DNA from 3 places in the Tardiphaga sp. 42S5 genome. Region 3 is predicted to be linked to each of the others. Evidence: predicted binding sites of a transcription regulator. Region 3 holds the regulator's gene; each other region holds the start of a gene.
The links. Region 3 encodes PhoB, which activates phosphate uptake and scavenging genes when phosphate is short. Its sites were predicted from a motif close to TGTCATNNANCTGTCAT; they were not measured.

Region 1: a site for PhoB is predicted at 4,604-4,620, ahead of SFY93_RS22345 (STN domain-containing protein). Genes of this name have one in related genera too.
Region 2: a site for PhoB is predicted at 1,515-1,531, ahead of SFY93_RS04860 (alkaline phosphatase D family protein). Genes of this name have one in related genera too.

The regions. Positions count from the first base shown of each region.
Region 1 is NZ_CP139027.1:4,788,043-4,795,241, reverse strand. Features, by position in the region: gene SFY93_RS22380 (hypothetical protein) at 1-286, shown strand, start outside; gene SFY93_RS22375 (peptidylprolyl isomerase) at 286-1,350, shown strand; gene SFY93_RS22370 (YbjN domain-containing protein) at 1,378-1,878, shown strand; gene SFY93_RS22365 (lytic transglycosylase domain-containing protein) at 1,898-2,731, shown strand; gene SFY93_RS22360 (hypothetical protein) at 2,738-3,121, shown strand; gene SFY93_RS22355 (S1 family peptidase) at 3,149-3,949, shown strand; gene SFY93_RS22350 (hypothetical protein) at 3,961-4,428, shown strand; gene SFY93_RS22345 (STN domain-containing protein) at 4,815-5,306, shown strand; gene SFY93_RS22340 (hypothetical protein) at 5,391-5,762, shown strand; gene SFY93_RS22335 (STN domain-containing protein) at 6,065-6,664, shown strand; gene SFY93_RS22330 (RNA polymerase sigma factor) at 6,657-7,199, shown strand, end outside.
Region 2 is NZ_CP139027.1:1,015,343-1,022,541, reverse strand. Features, by position in the region: gene SFY93_RS04860 (alkaline phosphatase D family protein) at 1-1,465, opposite strand, end outside; cobalamin riboswitch at 1,609-1,798, shown strand; gene SFY93_RS04855 (TonB-dependent receptor) at 1,905-4,178, shown strand; gene SFY93_RS04850 (PepSY-associated transmembrane domain-containing protein) at 4,181-5,629, shown strand; gene SFY93_RS04845 (TAXI family TRAP transporter solute-binding subunit) at 5,690-7,108, opposite strand.
Region 3 is NZ_CP139027.1:1,231,198-1,238,396, reverse strand. Features, by position in the region: gene argF (ornithine carbamoyltransferase) at 1-333, opposite strand, end outside; gene SFY93_RS05790 (aspartate aminotransferase family protein) at 333-1,559, opposite strand; gene SFY93_RS05785 (GcrA family cell cycle regulator) at 2,006-2,515, shown strand; gene phoB (phosphate regulon transcriptional regulator PhoB) at 2,750-3,454, opposite strand; gene phoU (phosphate signaling complex protein PhoU) at 3,546-4,259, opposite strand; gene pstB (phosphate ABC transporter ATP-binding protein PstB) at 4,288-5,115, opposite strand; gene pstA (phosphate ABC transporter permease PstA) at 5,112-5,957, opposite strand; gene pstC (phosphate ABC transporter permease subunit PstC) at 5,959-6,957, opposite strand; gene pstS (phosphate ABC transporter substrate-binding protein PstS) at 7,105-7,199, opposite strand, start outside.

The sequences.
Region 1 (7,199 bases), 2.8 Mb from region 3:
GAAGGGCGCCTATGAGGAAGCCGCCACGGTCGCGCGTACCAAGGATGGTGAGCGCGCCAAGTTCGAAGGCGAGGCGACTGCCTACAAGGCCAGCACCAAAAGCTGCGTGGCCAAAAATACTCAGCTGATGAAGGTCGGCCGTGAGTTGTTGCGTCGCTATGAAGGCGTTTCGTTCGGCGACATTGCCGTCATCAACGAACCACTCATTGGCGCCCGCCGTGTCGAGGTTCAGAACATCCTGCAGGACTACGACGACAAACTGCTCGAGCAAAAGGCTATTCAATAATGCGTATGCGTTCCTTCATCTTCGCGACGAGCTGCGGTATTGCCGGCGTCTCGGCCCTCATGCTGACAGCGGCTCATGCGCAGACGCCAGTTCAGCCGACACAGCCACGCGTGGCTCAAGCGCCTGCGCCGGCGAAGCAGAAGGCCGCTGCCCCAGCCGCGCCGGCTGTGGTTGCCCCGGCGGCGACTGCACCTGTAGCGGCGCCGAGCACGGTCGCGTCGACAAAAACTTCGGGCGAAGTGGTGGCTCGTGTCGGCAACAATGATGTCGGTGCGGACGATCTGCGCGCCTATCTCGCGACACTCGGTCCGCGCGAGCAGGCGGCAGTGGCTCAGGACCCGGCGTTGCTGAGCCAGGCCGTGCGCATGATGTTGGCCAATCGCCTCGTGCTGCAGGAGTTGAACGCCAAGAAGTGGGACCAGCAGCCGCAGGTTACCGCCCAGCTGCAGAAGCTGCGTGAGAATGCGCTGGTTGAACTCTATCTCCAGTCGGTTTCGAATCCGCCGGCGAACTTCCCGTCGGATGACGATCTGCAGAAGGTCTATGAGGCCAACCGCGCCGCGTTCCAGGTGCCCCGCCAGTACCAGCTGTCGCAGATCTTCATTCCGATGGGGAAGGATGCGGACAAGGCAACTGCCGACGCCGCCAAGAAAAAGCTCGACGAAGTCCAGAAGAAGCTGAAGGCGCCGGGCGCGGATTTTGCCGCGATCGCGCGTGCGGATAGTGCTGCGGGCGAAAGTGCCGAGCGCGGTGGCGATCTCGGGCTGCTGCCGGAAGATCAGATCCGTCCTGAAATCCGTGCGCAGATCACTGGCCTCGCGAAGGGTGGTGTGTCCGATCCAATTACGCTCGACGATGGCTACCACGTCATTCGTCTGGTTGACACAAAAGTGCCGTATACGCGCACGTTGCCGGAAGTGCGCGAACAACTTGTTCGCCAGATCCGCACTCAGCGCGCGACCGCGTTGCGACAGAACTACCTCGCGGAAATGCTCAAGCAACAGCCGCCTATCATCAACGAACTCGCTCTTGCCAAACTACTCGATGACAAGGCGCGGAACTAACACGTTCGCAACTCAGGAGTATCTGTAATGACCGATACCAATCTCGTCAGTGTCACGCTGGAATCGCTTCGCGATCTCATGCAGAATTCGGGCTACCGGGTCGATCTGGTTTCCGATCCCGCAGCCAACGTCTCGCTGCTGCGCTCGTCGACCGCCGGATTCGGCTTCGATGTTCGCCCCGGCAACCGCCTAGCAGCGGACGAGAACAGTTTCGTGGATTTCACGTTCAGCGCCTGGCTGAACATCGAGGGCGAATTGCCGCTGGACGTGGTCAATCGCTGGAACGCGCTGCGTCGCTTCGGTCGCTTGCAGGTCGTTCCGGGTTTCCTCGCGCTCACCATGGACGTGTCGCTGATCGGTGGCGTTTCGCCGAACAATGTGCGCGCCAATGTGGAGATTTGGGATCATCTGGTGCAGGCGCTGGTGCCGTATCTGCGTGAAGAGCTGCAGAAGCTCGGAACCTCGCAGCAGACCGCAGTTGCTCCTGTTGCGCCGGATCAGGTGCCCGCCGAAGCCAAGGTTGCCTGACTGGATCCAGGATAAATTCGTGCGCTCTTTCGCAAACCATCGCGCTTCCTCTCCCATCCGGATTGCCCGCCACGCGGGTGTCCGGGTGGCTCTGGGCGTTGGTTTGCTGACGGCATGCATTGTCCCGTCGGCGGCTGAGACTACCGAGAACACCAGGGTCGCTTCGGTGCAGACCGAAGTGGCTGAAGCCGGAACTGATGCTGCGGCGTCGGACAAGCAGCGAACGGATGCTCCGCCGGCATCGCCGATGGCGCTAGTCGCAACGCTACGCACAGCCAATCCGCGTGCGCTCTATCGTTCGTTGATCGAGCAGGAAGTGCGTCTCACGAGCCTTCCGGCAGATGTCGCCGAAGCCGTGATGGGTGTGGAGAGCGGCTATGAACCGAGCCGGATCGGCGCCGATGGTGAGATCGGCTTGATGCAGGTGATGCCGGCGACGGCGCGCATGCTCGGCTATTCAGGCGACATGGCTGGCTTCGCCGCGCCCGAGGTCAATATCAAATATGGTGTGCGCTATCTCGCGCAGGCGTGGTCGAAAGCCGGTGGCGATCTGTGTACGGCGCTGATGAAGTATCGCGCCGGCCATGGCGAGACACGGTTCTCGCAACTGTCGGTCGATTATTGCACGAAGGCGCGGGCACGTCTGGCCGCCAAGGGTTATTCGCTGACAGGAACGGTGCCGGTTGCCACATTCGGTTTCCGCCCGGGCCTCGGTGGTGGCACGGCGACGGCGAGCTGCCGCAAGCGTTGCCTGACATTGGGTGGCGCCGGCCGCGTGGACTTTGCAGCGCTGAACAATCGTCTCGCGCAGGTTGCCATTCAGATCAACGTTGCGAAGACCGCAGGAAAGTGACGCGTGATGATCGCCAGGCTTTCCATCGTGATGTGCTCGATGTTGCTGTCGATGCCGGCGTTCGCGCAACAGCCTCCGCCGGCCGATGCGCCCAAGCCTGAAGTGATCATCGGCGGGCAGACGGCGCTCGCGCGAACGTTCGAACGCTGCGTCGATGTCGAGATCGGCGGCTCGCGGAGCTACGGCTGTCTTAATCAGACGCTGAAGCGCGACGTGGACAAGGTCAATCCGAGCCTGAACCTGCCGCCGATCGACGCGAGGTCGTCCGATACCCGGATCGGGATCGTGAACCTGCCTGGGGTCCAGCAGCAATATGGCCAGAACTACGGTCGCTCGATCGTGCCGTTCCGAATGCCGCAGCCGACGTTCAACGGCAATCCACGGCGCTAGCCAGATATGTCCGTCAAGCTAGTGCGGATGACCACCGAGCCTCCGGATCGCCTTGCGCAGCCGGGCAGGTCATGCATCGCCAGATGGTGCGCCAGCGTGATCCTGGTTGTCTTGCCGCTTACTGCGGGCACGGTGTCGCCGGCCCGGTCTCAATTCCTGCTGCCGGCCCGTACCGACGTTCCTGTGCTTGCGCCGCCGAAACCGTTGACGCGCGCCGATCTGCCGCCTGTGGAGCGCGGCGAACGCGCGGGCACTGGGTTCTTCGTCGATGAAGCCGGCCATATGCTGACTGCGCGTCATGTCGTGCAGGCCTGCGGTCGCATCATGGTGCAGAAAGAGGGACGCACCAGCGCGGCACGCTTGGTGGCCGTCTCGACTCCCTACGACCTGGCCTTGCTGAAGACCGCGAAGACGCGCGGACTGGCTGCAACCTTTCCACGCAGCGTCGTGTCCGCGCCCAGCGGCATCGTTTTCGTCGCCGATTACGTGAATTTGCCGACATCGCTGGCCCGGGGAGCGATGCTTGCCAACGCATCCGTGGGCACCACCAATGGAAGCGACGAAGCTGGGCATATCGCGCTCAATACCAACATCACCTTCGGCGCGAGCGGCGCGCCGGTTCTGGACTCGCGCGGGCTGGTCGAAGGCGTGGTCAGTCGCAAGACCGCCGTCAATCGCGTGCTCGCAGTCGGCGCCGGCGGAGCCAAGGCATTTCTGGCCGCCAGCAATGTGCGGTTGCAGGAGGACGATCGGCCTCAGATCAGCGGCTCCGCATCGCGGGCGCATCGTGCGGCAAGCATTTCCGCACGCATCATTTGCATGAATTAGAGGGCGTCACCATGAAACGAACGCGCGGTTCTTTCACGGGAGCCTTAAGGACGGGCAAGCTCCGGGCGCTGCTTGCCTCGGTCGGCCTGATTACCATCGCGGCATCGCCGGCGGTCGCTCAAGGCATCGACTATCGCAGCCCCGAAGCCGCGCCGCCGGCATGGGGACAGTTTGCCAAGCTAGTGAAATACAGGTTCGAAGAATGGATTTCCGCCGATGAAGCGATCGCCAATCGCTTTCGCTCCTGGCTGAAAGAGACCAATGGCACCCAGAACGGTGCGCCTGCATCGCTCGTCGTCAAGGCCTGGCTTAACCCCGATGGCACCGTTGAACGGGTATCATTCGCGCCGTTCAAGGACGAGCGCGCCAACACCGATCTGCGCACCGTTCTGACCCGCGGCAATATTGGCGAAGCGCCGCCGCCAGAGATGTTGCAGCCGATCAACCTGCGCTTCTCGCTCAATCTGTCGAAAGACTAGCCAGGAACCGGAAGTGAAGCGAGGACGCCTGCAGTTCGCTAAGCCGTCCATAAAGAAATGCGACGTCGCAGTTTCATTCTCGACTCTATCTTTCCTGGAACATTTGATTATTGCGCGGACCGATTCAAGTCATTGTGCAACCTGGACGTTGGACTGTTCTCGTCCAATCTCGGGTGGTCGTCTATCTGTAATAATTGATCTCTAAGAGATTAAGTATGATCGGTGCGTTCGGATGCGCCGTCTTGTTGGGCGAAACGGCCTACCCGAATTGCTCGTGATCGCGACGGATGTACGAACATCAGATTGCCTATCCGTGGCGAGAAGCGCTTTCGAAAGTTTCGCAGCGGTCTTATTCAGGCTGTCGGCGATTGGTAGCCGTGGCGATCATGACGCTGACGGTTGCAACCGTTGTCTACGCGAAAGACGATCGCCTCAGTTTCGACATCCCCGCGCAGTCGTTGGCATCCGCGCTGGACGCCTATGTGACCGCGACGAATATCGAGACCTTCTACGATAGTGAACTCGCGCGGACGCGGCGATCGACCGCAGTGAAAGGTATCCTGGCTCCTGATGTAGCGTTGCGCGTCTTGCTGGAAGGGACCGGGCTGACCGAAGTATTGACCGGAAAGGCCTTTGCGGTCGTGGCAGCATCGCGGCCGACACAATATGGCGGTGCGCGACTTTCCGAATTCGGCCCATATTATAACGCCTTGCAGGTCGGTGTGGCGCGAGCATTCTGTCGTCATGTGGAGACGACTCCCGGGGACTATCGAGCGGTCATTCGATTCTCCGTCGGTTCGTCCGGCGAGTTGCAGGGTCTCAACCTGCTCAGCTCCACCGGCGAGATTCGATCATCGCCGACGAGTTGCGCGGCGTGAGCTTCGACGCGCCGCCGCCGAGGCTGCCGCAGCCGGTGACAATGGTGGTCGCGCCGCGTGCGGCCGAAGCGACCGGAGATTGCGATGGCGGCGCTTCAGATCGTCAATGCCGCGAACATCCAGGTGCAGGGCTCATCTTCGGGCATTCCGACGGTGCAGGCGCCAAGCATCACCGCGGCACTGTCGAGTTCGAATGCCACGGCGGCGACGCAACAGACTGCCACGCCGACGCAGACCACCACCAACAATCCATCGGTCATCATCGTCGAAGTGCTCGGCTATGGCGGCGGAGAAGGCTCAACGCCAGCCGACAGCGAGGACTTGAAGCGATCGAAGCGAAGCGAGCGCAGCTACGACCACAACAGCGCATTCCAGGTCGTCGGCGTCGGCGAACTGAACGAAACGGAGAAACAGAACCTCAGCATGTCCGAGCGTCAGTCGCTAAACACGCGGTAAGATGCAGGGCGAATGATCGATCTGGGGAGGCCATGGTCGTCAGGCGCAATGTCTTGGAGCCGTTGTTTGACATGTCAGTGTCACAGACGGGGCCTACATCAGCGCTGATGTGATAGTTGCAGATGGGGAGGGCGGACGTGGCACCGGGGGCGCGTTTGTCGATCTGGGCTCGTGCCTGGTCTGGCCGTGCGTCGCTAATAGGTCTCGTTTTGTTGCTGTCCAGTCACCCCCTCGCTGCGGAAAGCAGGATCGATCGCGTGCGCGTTGATGCGACGCAGGAAGACGCCGGCGTCAAGTCTGTCATGCTGGATATTCCGTCGCAGGCCCTGGACGTCGCGCTCAAGGCATTCGGTGTCGCCACGCAGGTTGCGTTGTTTTACGAAACTGGCGTCGTCTCCGGGCGGCGTTCGTTTCCGGTACATGGCGAATATCCGGTGGACGCCGCGCTGCGGGTGATGTTGAAGGGGACTGGCTTGTCGAGCACGTCGTTTGATCGCGGCACGATCACCATTCTTGCTCCAGCACCAAGCGATGTGGCATCCCATGTGAAACGGACAAAAGCGGGGCTCGCGGAGTTCTCGTCCTATCTCGCTCTGGTCCAGCAAAGCCTTGATCAGGCGTTTTGCCGCGCACCCGTTGCTACGACCGACCCGGACGATTTTGTCGCGCGGGTCTGGATATCTCCGGCGGGCAACGTGCAGCGCGCGGAGCTGCTGCCGGGAACCGGGATTGACGCGCGTGATCGTGTCTACATGTCCGCGCTGACGCGGTTGTCGATCGGCGCGCCGCCGCCGGCCGCCATGCCGCAACCGATCAATCTGATGCTCATGCCGAAAAAGTCGCGGGGGTCGTCGGCTTGCATGATGCAGGGAACGGAATCGCGATCCGCTGCCCATGAGTAATTCCGCGGATGTCACCCTGCTACGACAGATGCTGGTCGGCGAGTATGACGATCTGCGACGGCGACTCACGCGTCGGCTCGGATCCGAGGATGTTGCAAGTGACGTATTGCAGGAGACTTATCTGCATCTCGAGCGTTCCTCGCTGATGAGCGTCATCGAAAGTCCGAAGCGCTATCTGCTGACGATTGCCACCAACATTGCGCGGATGCGCTTTCGCCGCGAACGCCGCCTGACCAGCCTGTCCGAGTTGGATGAAGCGCTCGGCTTTGTCGATGAAGCGCCCGATCCGCTGAGCAGCCTGGAAGCCCGGCAGGAGTTGGAGGCCCTCAAGGCGGCGTTCGACGAACTCTCTCCGCGTCGGCGCTACATCCTGTTTGCCTCGCGGCTGGAAGCGCGCAAGTTGCGCGAGATCGCCGACGAATTGGCCGTCTCGCAGCGCCTCGTCGAAAAAGAACTGAAAGCAGCACTGATGTTTTGTGGCGCGAAAGTGAGCCGCGACGTGATCCGGAGATTCGGTCCGGGCGCGCGAGAAGCA
Region 2 (7,199 bases), 220 kb from region 3:
CGATTTTGACGTGACCGAAGAACTGCATGCCGGCCGACGGGGGCAAATTCTGCTTATCGGGCCCCGGCGCTTTCACGAAACGGACCTCGGGGCCGAAGGTATTGTCGAGCGCCGCCGGGCCGAAGGTTCCGGCGTGGAACGGCCCGGAGACGAACTCCCAGAACGGCTCGAAATCCTGAAACTGGGCCTTCTCCGGATTGTAGTAATGCGCCGCCGTGTAATGCACGTCGGCGGTCAGCCAGACCGTGTTGCGGATACCGGCCGATTTGATGAAGCGCAGGATGTCGGCGATTTCCAGCTCGCGGCCTCGCACTGGCCCGTCGCCCTGCGCGATGGCCTCAGACCCGGTTTTGTCGACAGCGTTGTCATAGACGACGAGGCCGATCGGCATGTCGGAGGCGATGACCTTCCAGGTCGCCTTCGAGGCCATCAGGGCGCGCTTCAGCCAAGCCATCTGCTCCGGGCCGATGAAATACGCATCGGGACCATAGCTCTCCTGCAGATTCGGGCCGTTGGGCCCGCGATAGCTGCGCTCGTCCAGCAGGAAAACATCGAGATGCGGGCCGTAATTCAGAGTACGATAGACGCGGCCAGGCTCGTTCGGATTGACCGAGATCGGATACATCTCGTGAAAGGCACGGGCGCCGCGCGCAGCCAGCAGCGTGATGTCGCGCTCCTTGTAAGACGACGGCAACTGCTTCGAGAGCGACCAGTTGTTGGTGACCTCGTGATCGTCCCACTGGCCGAAGATCGACACCTGCGCATTGAAGGCGCGAACGTTGTCGTCCAGCAGATTGTATTTGTGCGCAGCGCGGAATTCGTCGAGCGTCTCGGCGACCTTCGCCTTTTCCGGCACCGTGATGGTGTTCTTCCAGATCGTGCCGTCCGGCAATTTTGCTTCGGGCAGGATCGGCCCGTCGGCGTAAATCGTGTCGCCGGAGTGGATCAGGAAATCCGGATTATGCTTGCGCATGGTGGCGAAGGTGACCATTCCGCCGTCATCGGCATTGATGCCCCAGCCCTGCCCGGCGACATCGCCGCCCCAAACAAAGGACACATCACGGCGATCCGCCGGCGCGGTGCGAAAGCGACCGATCACCGGCTCGCCGACGATTGCGGTATGCGACAAATCACGGAATTTGACGCGGTAGAAGATATCCTGCCCGGCCGGCAGATTATCGAGCAGCAGCTTCGCCGTGAAATCGCTCTCGGGCAGCGCTGCAATCGGCGGCAAGGCGCGCGCATTGCTGAAGGATTCGGTGGTGGCGACTTCCACCATCATCTGCGCCGGACGATCGGCGCGCGACCAGATCATGCCGCTGCTCGTCCCGACATCGCCGGACTGAATGCCATGTGACACCACCGGGCGATCGGCGGCGCGGCTGAGATAGGGCATCGCAAGGAAGCTTGCGCCTGCTGCGGCTGAGTGCGCGAGGAAGCGACGACGGGATAAACGTAGTGCCATGGCGAACTCCTGATCCTGGCTCTGGCACCAGTGGCTCTAGGCAGATCGCTTGACGCTGCGATGACAGGTGATGCGCAATATCAACACCCGCCAAAGCAAGCTGCGAATGACTGGCAGCTTGATTGACACATTTGGAAATTTCACCTTAACGTGAACGTGACGGTTCCCTTCGGGGATCAAAAGGGAATGCGGTGAGGGGATCCCCGATTCCGCGGCTGCCCCCGCAACTGTAAGCGGCGAGCCTGCGCCAAGAGCCACTGGGTGTTTACCTGGGAAGGCGGCGACAGGCACTGACCCGCGAGCCAGGAGACCTGCCGCCAGTCGTGGTCACACGCGAGCACATTGGGCGGGGTGTCCTGGTGGAAGTCACACTGCCTGTTTGAAAGCGGCGGGGCGACTTGGTTTGCGGTGACGTGCCACGTAACCGCGAGTCCTGTTCATGACCTCCGTCTCCCATGCATCGAAGCAATGCAAAGCTCTTCTTTCCTCTGTCGCACTGTCCTGCTTCCTTGTGCCCGCCGAGGGCTCGCTGCGACCTGCGCAATCGCACCACGTACTCGACCCAGTGGTGGTGCAGCCGACGGTGACGCCAACGCGCGCGCGCCGCGCCACATCAGGCAAGGCCACGCGCGCCGCGCGCTTGCGTCAGCAGCGCAATGTCACCGCCAATACGGGCGCGCCGGTTGCCACGCTGACAGGCCCTGTCTTCGCAACGCCGACGCTCAACCTCACAGGCACGACATCCACCGGCAGCCGCCTCGGCCTCACGCGCCTGCAGACGCCGGCCAGCGTCGAAGTGATCTCGGCAGAAACCATGGCCGAACGCGGCCAGCAGAACCTGATTGACGCCGTGACACAGAACGCCACCGGCTTCACCGCAAGCCCGGCGCCGGGCAATGGCAGCATCGCCTTCAACACCCGCGGCTTCACCGGCAACGGCACCGTGATGACTCTGTATGACGGCACACGGCTCTATGTCGGCTCGGGCACGCTGACCTTCCCCTATGATACCTGGTCAGCTGAGCGCGTTGAGGTGCTACGCGGCCCGGCATCGGTGATGTATGGCGAAGGTGCCGTCGGCGGCGCCATCAACGTCATCTCGAAACTGCCGCTTTGGGTGCCGCGCAATCAGGCCGAAATCTCGCTCGACAGCAACATGACCCGGCGCATTGCAGTGGATAGCGGTGGACCGATCAACAAGGATGTCGCCTATCGCATCACCGCGACCGGCAACATGTCGGACGGCTGGGTCGATCGTGACAACACCTCCAATGTCGAAGTGCATGCCGCCGTCCAGATCAAGCAGACCGAAGACATCACCTGGACGATCTCCACGGATTACGGCGATCGCAGCCCGTCGCGCTATTTCGGCACACCGCTGATCAACGGCAAGCTCGATGAATCCCTGCGCTTCAGGAACTACAATGTCGGCGACAGCAGCATCCGCTATCAGGACAGCTGGAACCAGGTAAAGACCGAGTGGCAGGTGACAGACAGCATTACGCTGCGCAACACCCTGTACTACCTGAACAGCCAGCGGCACTGGAAAGACGTCGAGACCTACAACTTCAGCGCCGCAACGGGCCGCATCAATCGCAGCGACTATATCGAGATCTTCCACGACCAGCAGCAGATCGGCGACCGCTTCGACGCGACGTTCCGCGGCCATATCTTTGGCATGACTAACGAATTCGTCGCCGGCTTCGACGTCAACCAGATCGACTTCAAACACACCAACAACTCGCCCTATGGCGGCACGTCGTCGGTGTCGCTCACTGATTTTTTCCCTGGCTCCTTCGCTGCGACAACGACCCAGACGGTTCCAGGCTTCAGCACCACGACCAACCAGTATGGCCTATTCGCCGAGAACCGTCTGTCGATCACGGAACAACTCTCTCTGATCGGTGGCATCCGGCAGGACGAGCCGACCATCAATCGCACCGACTACGTCACCCCCGGTAACAGTTTCGAGAAATCCTTCTCGGCGACGAGCTGGCGCGCCGGAGCGGTCTATACGCCCATCAAGGACCTGGCCTTCTACGGCCAATACTCTACAGCCGTAGATCCGGTTGGCGGCCTAGTCTCGCTGGCAGCAACAAACAAGAACTTCGAACTAGCGACAGGCAAGCAGGTCGAGATCGGCGTCAAACAATCGTTCTGGGGTGGCCGCGGCGAGTGGACCTTAGCCGGCTATCAGATCGTCAAAAACAACCTGTTGGCGCGCGATCCGAACTTGCCGTCAATGGTCGTTCAGGTCGGTCAGCAGTCGTCGCGCGGCGTCGAGGCTTCGGTGGGCCTCGCCCTCGACCACGGCTGGCGCATCGATGCCAATACCGCTTTCCTGCGTGCGAAATATGATGACTTCGTGCAATCAGTTGGCGGCGTTGCGGTGAACTACGCCGGCAACGTGCCGGCCAACGTGCCGCAGAACGTCTCCAACATCTGGGCGACCTGGGCCTTTGCACAGGATTGGTCGGCAAATGTGGGCGTGCAATTCGTCGGCCGCATCTATGCAGACAACGCCAACACGCTCGTGCGTCCTGCCTATCAGGTTGTCAATGCCGGCGTGCAGTGGAAGGCCGACCGCAATACAACGGTGTCGTTCCGAGTCTACAATCTGCTCGACGAGGTCTATGCAACATCGGGCGGCACCAATCAGTGGCTGCTCGGCCTACCGCGCACGGCTCAGCTCGCCGTCAATGTGAAGTTCTGAGCTTGTCGCGCAAGCTGACACGCACACTCCGGCGGTGGCTGTATATCGGCCACCGCTGGGTCGGTATCGTCACCTGTCTCTTCTTCGCGATGTGGTTCATCTCGGGCGTGGTGATGATGTATGTCGCGTTTCCCGGCCTCTCCGATAAAGAGCGGCTGGCGGCATTGCCCGATATCGTCTGGGAGAAAGTGGCGCTCTCTCCCGACGAGGCGATGAAGGCTGCCGGTGCCACGCGCTATCCGCGCGAATTGCGATTGAACATGGTTGCCGACGAGCCGGTGTATCGGTTGACTGGCTGGGACGGCAACCGGCAAACCATCTCCGCCGTCGATGGCCGCACCATCACCGAGATCAACGAACTGCAGGCACTTGCAGTCGCGCGACATCATCCCGCAAGCCGATCACCGCAGCTCGAAGAGATTGTCGATCGCGATCAATGGAGTGTCACCGCACGCTACGATCCGCTGCGGCCGTTGTATCTGATCACACTCGGCGACGAAGCCGACACCAAACTCTACGTCTCCTCGCACTCCGGCGAAATCGCGCTCGATACCAATCGCACCGAACGCGTCTGGAACTGGCTCGGCTCGATCCCGCACTGGATCTATCCGACCGTGTTGCGCAAGGACGGCCCGCTGTGGCGGCTCGTGGTGCTTTGGACATCCGGCATCTGTTTGATCGTCGGCGTTACCGGAATCTGGATCGGCATTCTGCGCGTTCGTCTGAAGCGACGTTATGCGAACGGCAACATCACGCCCTATCGCGGCTGGATGGCATGGCATCACGTCACCGGACTGATCGCCGGCCTGTTCGTGCTGACCTGGATGTTCTCGGGCTGGCTGTCGCTCGATCCCGGCCGTGTTTTTGCCGACCGCAATACGCCACGCGAGGTATTGCAACGCTATGCCGGCCACGATGCGCCAACCATCGCTGTGGCCCTTCGCGCACCGGCGGACAAGGCCGCGGTCGAAGCACGGTTCGTATGGATCGACGGCATGCCGCTGATGATCGTCGCGTCACGCGACGGCACAAGGACGGTGATTGATCCGGCAAGCGGCGAAATCGCAAGACTGCCGCAAGAACGTCTCTGGAAAGCCGCAACAAAGCTGCTGCCAGACTCGCGCCTCGAAAACCAGATAACCCTCTGGAAATACGACGCTTATTGGTACGCGCACCACAATGACCGCGAATTGCCAGTGTTACGCGCAACATTCGATGATGACGCGCAAACCTGGTTTCACATCAGCCCGGTCACCGGCGACATCCTCGGCCGTATAGACTCAAGCCGGCGCACCTATCGCTGGCTGTTCAACGCGCTGCATAGTTTCGATTTTCAGTTGCTGCTGATGTATCGCCCGGCCTGGGACATCGTGGTGTGGCTGCTGTCGATTCTCGGCACCATCGTCTCGGTGAGCGGCGTCGTGATCGGCTGGCGCTATCTCAAGCGCTAAAGCGTTTTCGAGCGAAGTGGTCCCGGTTCGCGTGAAGAAAACGCGTCAAAACGAAAGACTCTAGACCGCGAGCGGCCGCGGCGGCTGGCGCAATTGCTCCGGCGGATTCATCGGCTCCGGCGGGATCATACCGATCAGTGCCTTGCGATCGGCGACGGCGTTGTGAAATTGCTCAAGCGCAATGTTGAAGGCTGTCAGCGTGCCTTCCTCGATGGCGCCGTGCTCGTAGCAATTCAGCGTATGACGCAGAATATCGTCGGCCTCCGCCTGCATCGTATCGAGCTCTTCGAGGGACTCGCTCTTGCGCGCGGCGGCAATCATGTCGAGCAGACGATCGCGCTCCGACACATTCACGTTGCGCTCGTCCTTCTTGAGATAGCTCGCGAACCAGGCGCCGATCGAGCCCATCGCCGAGAGCCCCATCAGGCTCCACCAGATGTAGTCGCTGTAGCGATCGAGGAAGGTCTTTTCTTCGCCATCCACATAGGCGGCCGCGCCGGGATGCACGGGGATCACCGCATCCTTATCGGTATCCGGCGTCTCGATCTTCGCCGCCAGCGGGAAGTCGTTGATGATCTGCTGACGGATCGCAAACAGCTGCCGCGTGAAGGCGGCGATGGTCACATCGGACAGGCTCTGCCGTGCCACGATGTGATGCGAGAAGCTGATGGTCTTGACGTCATCGTCCGGCCGCGCCGGCGCGCCGCCGAAGGCCCCTGCAGGAATTTCCGATGATTCATACATCGGGAAATTCTGCGCGATGGCTTCTGCGGAATCGATCGCGAGGAAAGTCGGCGTGCCATCGCGGCTCGAAGCCTGGATCGCATCATTGGTGATCTTGCTGTTCACCGGACCTGCCGCAATGAACGCATCGACCTTCTGGTCCTTCACCGCCTCGGCCACTTCGGTGGTCGAGAACTGCACGATGGTGACCTTGGCGGGATCGACGCCGTATTGCCGCAGGATAATGTTGAGCAGGTTGACGTTGGCCTGCGTCTTGCCGATCACGCCGACGCGGCGGCCGGCAAGCTGCGAGAATTTGGTGATCTTCGGCCCGGACTTCTTGCCTTTGGCGGCCGGCGGCACCCAGATCACGGCGACGTTCTTGCGCAGCGTGGCGACCGCGCGCGCATTCTTTGGCACTTCCAGATCGCCGCGGATGATCGCGAGATCGGCCTTGCCATCAGCAAGCGCCTTGGCGCTGGCGGTGGCGCCTTCGGTGAGGATCGGCCGCAAACGAACCGTATAGTGATCGCGCGAGAACGACTGCACCAGCGCCTGCACAACTTTCACGTCGTCGCTGTTCGGCGGACCGACGGCGATCCGCAGCGGCACCGGCTTCATGGCGAAGTAGTAAGCGCCTGCCACGGCTGCGACGATCGCCAACGTCCCGGCCAGCGTGATCAGCGTCATCTTGCGCCGGATCGACCGCGGTGACGGCGGCCCTATCGGCCCGATAACATCGGGACCATCTGCCATGGATCTGGAAAACAATCGCTTCAAATTCATCTGCGCCAAATGGGTTCGAGCGACAATGTAGCAAAGTTTCGGGTCGACGCGCCGTTCCACC
Region 3 (7,199 bases):
ACGGATCATGATGATGTCGACGAAGCGCGACAGCACGCGCGCGGTGTCGGCGATGGTCTCACCGCGACCGAGCTGCATTTCGGCGCCGGTGAGCATCACGACTTCGCCGCCGAGCTGGCGCATGCCGACCTCGAACGACACGCGGGTGCGCGTCGAGGGCTTTTCGAAGATCATCGCCAGCGTCTTGTTCTTGAGCGGACGATCGGGCTCGGCATTCGAGCCATCCCGCCCCTTCAGCTTCGCCTTCATGGCGGCAGCCGCGTTCATGATATTGCGCAACTCACTGGCCGGCACGGCCGTGAGATCGAGGAAGTGCCGCGGTGACGTGCTCATCACACGGCTCCGTGCGTCTTGGCGGATGAACCGAGGGCCACGCAAGCCTGTTCCAGCCGCTGCACGGCCTGCTCTATCTCGGACTCGCTGACGATCAGCGGCGGCAGGAAGCGCACGACATTGTCGCCGGCGCCGACGGTCAGCAGCTTCGCGTCACGCAATGCGGCCACGAGATCACCAGCCGGCACCACGGCCTTGAGGCCGATCAGCAGACCTTCGCCGCGCACTTCGCTGAGCACATCAGGGTGGCCGTCGACCACGCCCGCGAGTTTCTGTTTGAGCAGCAGCGACATCTTCTTCACGTGATCGAAGAAACCGGGCTTCAGCATGATATCGAGCACGGAATTCGCGGCAGCGACCGCCAGCGGATTGCCACCGAAGGTCGAACCATGGGAGCCGGGCGCCATGCCTTCGGCCGCTTCCGCCGTAACGAGGCACGCGCCGATCGGGAAGCCGCCGCCGAGCGCCTTGGCCAGCGACATCACATCCGGCGTCACGCCGATGCGCCGATAGGCGAACAACTCGCCGGTGCGGCCCATGCCGGTCTGCACTTCATCGAAGATCAGCAGAATGCCGTTCTTGTCGCAGAGTTCGCGCAGCGCGCCGAAGAACGCGTTGCTCGGCGCACGCACGCCGCCCTCACCCTGCAGCGGCTCAATGAGAATGCCGGCGGTGTTCGGACCGATCGCCTTCTTCACGGCTTCGATATCGCCGAGCGGCAACTGATCGAAGCCGTCGAGCGGCGTGCCGTAGCCTTCGAGATATTTGGCAGCCCCGGTCGCAGCGAGCGTGCCGAGGGTGCGGCCATGGAACGCGCCTTCGAAGGTGATGATGCGCGTGCGCTCGGGGTGGCCCTTGGAGAAATGATAGTGGCGGGTCACCTTGATCGCGCATTCCATCGCTTCCGCACCCGAATTGGCGAAGAATACGAAGTCGGCAAAGCTTTGTTCGCACAGCCGCGCGGCGAGGCGTTCACCGTCCGGGCTCTTGAACAGGTTCGACATGTGCCAGAGCTTGGTGGCCTGCTCCTGCAGCGCGGCGACCATATGCGGATGCGCATGACCGAGCGCGTTCACGGCCACGCCGCTGGTGAAATCGAGATAGCGCTCGCCATCGGTTCCAATCAGCCACGCGCCCTCACCGCGCTCGAAAGCGACATCCGCACGCGCGAAAACAGGCAGCAAGTGAGCCTGAGAGAGGGGCGAGGACGTTGCGTTGCTGGTCATAACCGATCCGATCGAAAAGACGGCGTCCACGTCGATGACAATTGTACGAAATCGAACAACGGACCCTAGAAACGAAACGTGCCGCCCTTCTCGGGCGGCACGTGGGCATTATTCTATGTGTGCTGTGAAGACTGTCAACCGCGCACTGCGGCTTTCGAGTCACACGGAGTCGCAGAAAAAGCCGATTTTGCAGCTTTACTTGCAGAAGCATGTGGACGCGGCATGCCCGACTCTTGCGCGCGAGTCACGGCATATTGTAGCTTTTGCCTCGTCGGATACGACATCTCGTGCGGCGGTAGATCCTTTTGACACATCCAGTGCGGCGTAACAGCCGGACGCGAAATTCGCGCCCGGTGAGCGCTAAAGGATTCTGACCGCAGGGATTTTTGAAGTCTCAACTCGCAGCGCTGCCCGGTCAGGCCGGCGCTCACGAAGGGAAAACGGCGATGACGGTAATGACATGGACCGACGATCGCGTCGAACAGTTGAAGAAACTCTGGGAAGGCGGCCTTTCCGCCAGCCAGATCGCTGCGGAACTCGGTAACGTGACCCGCAACGCCGTGATCGGCAAGGTTCACCGCCTTGGCCTGTCCGGCCGTGCCAAGAGCCCCTCCTCGGCAGCTCCGCGGCAGCGCAAGGCGCGCCCGGCCCAGCAGATGGTACGTGTCGCCCGCCCGATGGCACGCGGCAATACCGCGCTGGCCCATAATTACGAGATCGAGGCCGAGCCCGATCCGATCGCCTATGACAACATTGTGCCGATCAGCCAGCGCCTGTCGCTGGTCGAACTCAACGAAGCCACTTGCCATTGGCCGATCGGCGATCCGTCGAGCGCGGACTTCTACTTCTGCGGCGGCAAGGCCCTGGCCGGCGCCCCCTATTGCGCGCATCACTCGCGCATCGCTTATCAGCCGGCCAGCGATCGCCGCCGCGCAGTGCCGAAGCCGACGCGCTGAGCTGGAAAGCATCTAAGCCAAATGAAAATGCCCGGTGATGAGCCGGGCATTTTTTGTTTGGGGGCTTCTAACCTCGCCCCGCTTGCGGGGAGAGGTCGGCGTCCGCATGAGGGCGTCGGGTGAGGGGGGCGCTCCACAGACTCCGAAGGCGATGGAGAGTCCCCCTCATCCGACCCGGCGTCGCTGCGCTATGCTGGGCCACCTTCTCCCCGCAGGCGGGGAGAAGGAAGATACCTACTCCGCCGCCTTGTCGAAGCGGTCGTCCAGCGCGTAGCCGGCGCCGCGGACGGTGCGGATCGGATCGGGCTCACCGGCGGGATTGAGCAGCTTGCGCAGGCGGCCGATATGCACGTCGACGGTGCGCTCGTCGATATAGATGTCGCGGCCCCAGACGCTGTCGAGCAACTGCTCGCGGCTGAACACGCGGCCCGGATGTTCCAGGAAGAACTCCAGCAGGCGATATTCGGTCGGACCGAGATCGATCGGACGGCTTGAGCGCACGACGCGGCGCTTGTCACGGTCGAGTTCGATGTCGCCAAACGCCAGGACGGTGGCGAGACGCTCGGGAGCTGCACGACGGAGCAGGCCCTTCACGCGGGCCAGGAGCTCCGGCACGGAGAACGGCTTGACGATGTAGTCGTCGGCACCGGTGGCGAGACCGCGAACGCGCTCGCTCTCTTCGCCACGCGCCGTCAGCATGATGATCGGCAATGCCTTGGTTTCGGGCCGTGCGCGCAGGCGGCGGCACAGTTCGATGCCGGACAGGCCCGGCAGCATCCAGTCGAGCACCACGAGATCCGGCACCCGCTCTTTCAAGCGGGTGTCGGCGTCGTCGCCGCGAGCGACGGTTTCAACATCATAGCCTTCGGCGTCGAGGTTGTAGCGAAGAAGCGTCGTGAGGGCTTCCTCGTCCTCCACCACCAGAATGCGTGCATTCACAGCCATATGGTCAATATCCTCAGTGAGGTCCGAAAAGCCTTTAGATCATGATCCTTGCGGAAGACTGGCTCCCACTTTTCCGGATCATGCTTCAGACCGTCGGCGTATTCGCGAATGTGGTCATGTCGCCCTTCGGGCGCTTGTCGAGGATTTGCTGGCCCTCGATCATGTAGAACACGGTTTCCGCAATATTGGTGGCATGGTCACCGATCCGCTCGATGTTCTTGGCGCAGAACATCAGGTGGATACAGAACGAAATGTTACGCGGGTCTTCCATCATATAGGTCAGGAGTTCGCGGAACAGCGAGGTGCAGATCGCGTCGATTTCCTCGTCGCCCTTCCACACCGTCATCGCAGCGGGCAGATCGTGTGCGGCATAGGCGTCGAGCACGGCCTTGACCTGGGTGGTCACGAGGTCGGTCATGTGTTCGAGGCCGCGGATCAGCTTCAGCGGATGGAAGTCGCTGTCGAGTGCATTGACGCGCTTACCGATATTCTTGGAGAGATCGCCGATGCGTTCCAGATCGGTGGCGACGCGCAGCGCGCCGACGATCTCGCGCAAATCGACAGCCATCGGCTGGCGTTTGGCGATGGTCAGCACGGCGCGCTCTTCGATCGTGCGCTGCAACTGGTCGATCTCGGCGTCGGTGGCGACGACGCGCGCACCGAGCGCGACGTCCCGGCGGATCAGCGCATCGACGGATTCGACGATCTGCCGTTCCGCGAGGCCACCCATCTCGGCGACGAGACGGGTCAGCTCCTGCAGATCGTCGTCGAAAGCCTTGGTGGTGTGTTCAAAAGCCATCTCAAATTCCTCCCGCGAATATGTCGCGTCAGCCGAAGCGGCCGGTGATGTAATCCTGGGTGCGGCGATCGGTCGGTGATGTGAAGATCTTGTTGGTCTGATCGAACTCGATCAACTCGCCGAGATACATGAAGGCTGTGCTGTCGGAGACGCGGGCAGCCTGTTGCATGTTATGGGTCACGATCGCGATCGTGTACTGATCCTTCAACTCGTCGATCAGCTCCTCGATCTTCGCGGTCGAGATCGGATCCAGCGCCGAGCACGGCTCGTCGAACAGGATCACTTCCGGCCGCACCGCGATGGTGCGCGCGATGCACAGGCGCTGCTGCTGACCGCCCGACAGGCTGAGGCCCGACGCGTTGAGCTTGTCCTTGACTTCGTTCCACAGCGCACCGCCGCGCAGCGCCCTCTCGACGCGAATATCCATCTCCGACTTGGAGATCTTTTCGTAGAGGCGGATACCGAAGGCGATGTTTTCGTAAATCGTCATCGGGAACGGAGTCGGCTTCTGGAACACCATGCCGACGCGGGCGCGCAGCAGGTTGAGGTCCAGCTTTGGATCCAGAATGTTCTGGTTGTCGAGCATGAGCTGACCTTCGGCGCGCTGGCCGGGATACAGATCATACATGCGGTTGAAGATGCGCAGCAGCGTGGACTTGCCGCAGCCCGACGGGCCGATGAACGCAGTCACACGGTTCGCCATCAACGTCAGGTTGATCTTCTTCAGAGCGTGGTGTTCGCCATAGTAGAAGTTCAGGTCGCGCACGGTGACCTTGGGACGGGTCTCGCCCTGCAGGGCCGACGGCGGCGGCATCGAGACGGAAGGAACGCCAGACGACACAGAAAGCTCACTCATTTTGCTGTCCTCTCGGCGCCGAGAATGCGCGCGCCAATGTTAAGGGCAAGTACGGTCAAGGTGATGATCAGGGCACCGCTCCAGGCGAGCTGCTTCCAGTACTCGTAGGGGCTCTGCACGAAGTTGTTGATGGTCACCGGCAGGTTGGCCATCGTCTTGGTGAGATCGAGGCTGAAGAACTGGTTGCTCAGCGCGGTGAACAGCAGCGGCGCCGTTTCACCGGCGACACGCGCGGTCGCCAGCAGCACGCCGGTGATGAGACCGGCGCGGGCTGCACGATAGGCGATCCGCTTGATGACCAGGGAGCGCGGCAGACCGAGCGCCGAGGCCGCTTCGCGCAGCGGGTTCGGCACGAGACCAAGCATATCTTCAGTGGTGCGAACCACGACGGGGATCACGATAACGGCGAGCGCAAGCGAACCGGCGAGAGCCGAGAAGCCGCCCATCGGAACCACCACCGCACCATAAACGAACAGGCCGATGATGATGGACGGGGCCGACAGCAACACGTCGTTGATGAAGCGGATCACCGAGGTGAGTTTGTCGTGCTTGCCGTATTCCGCGAGATAGGTGCCGGCAAACAGGCCGAGCGGCGCGCCGATACCGACGCCGATGACGGTCATGATGATCGAACCGACGATGGCATTGAGCAGGCCGCCTTCCATGGAGCCGGGCGGCGGCGTGTTCTGGGTGAATATCTGCAGGCTGATGCCGGCGATACCGTTGTAGAACAGCGTGAACAGGATCAGCGCGAGCCAGGTGACGCCAAAGAGAGCGGCACCCATGCAGAGCCCACGGATGATCATGTCGTTGCGACGGCGTGAAGCGTAAATCGGGTTCATATTAGTTGCCCGCCTTCTTTTCCAGACGCAGCAGCATCAGACGCGCTGCCGAGAGCACGAAAAATGTCAGCACGAACAGCAGGAGACCGAGCAGGATCAGACCCGATTGATGCAGACCGTCGCTCTCCGCGAACTCGCTGGCGATCGCTGCCGAGATCGTGGTGCCCGGGCCAAAGATCGAGCCTGTGATCCGGAACGAGTTGCCGATGATGAAGGTCACCGCCATCGTTTCACCGAGCGCACGGCCGAGCGCCAGCATGACGCCACCGATCACACCAACGCGGGTATAGGGGATGACGACGTTGCGGACGACTTCCCAGGTGGTGCAGCCGACGCCGTAGGCAGCTTCCTTGAGCACCGGCGGCACCGTCTTGAACACGTCGACCGAGATCGAGGTGATGAAGGGCAGCACCATGATGGCGAGGATCAGCGACGCGTTGAACAGCGAGAGATAGGACGGCGGGCCGGCGAAGATCACGCCGAGGACCGGGACGCCTTCGAAGGCGCTGATCATGAACGGCTGCACATGGTTGGCCAGGAACGGGCCGAGCACGAAGAAGCCCCACATGCCGTAGATGATCGAGGGAATACCGGCGAGAAGCTCGACCGCCATGCCGATCGGGCGGCGCAGCCAGTTCGGGCACAGTTCGGTGAGGAAGATCGCGATGCCGATGCCGACCGGAATGGCGATAGCCATCGCGATCACCGAGGTGATCAGCGTGCCGTAGATCGGGCCGAGCGCTCCCAGCACCGGCGGATCAGCCGACGGTGCCCAGCGCTGCGTGGTCAGGAACGAGAAGCCGAATTCGCGGAGCGCCGGCCACGCACCAACGATGAGCGACAGAATGATGCCGCCGAGAATAAACAAAACGGACAGCGCCGAGATGCGGGTGATCCAATAAAACGCCTGGTCCCCGGTCTTGAAGGCATTCAAAGCCTTCGCACGATCATAAGGTCCGGCAGCGTCCATCGAAGAGCTCTGTACGGCCATGTCTGCCACGCCAGTCCCCTGTAATTGTTACAATACCCCAAAACGCGTTGCCCTGGAGGGGCTTGTCAGGGCGCTAAGTCAGAAGAGAAGAAGAGAGAAATTCAGCCCTGCAGCAAACGGAGGAGAGATGCCCCTCTCCTCCGCCCACACACCGGATCAGCTCTTGATGTCAGCCGACCAGGTCTTTTCGATCAGTTTGACGACGGGTTCCGGCATCGGAATGTAATCGAGCTCTTCAGCCATCTTGGCGC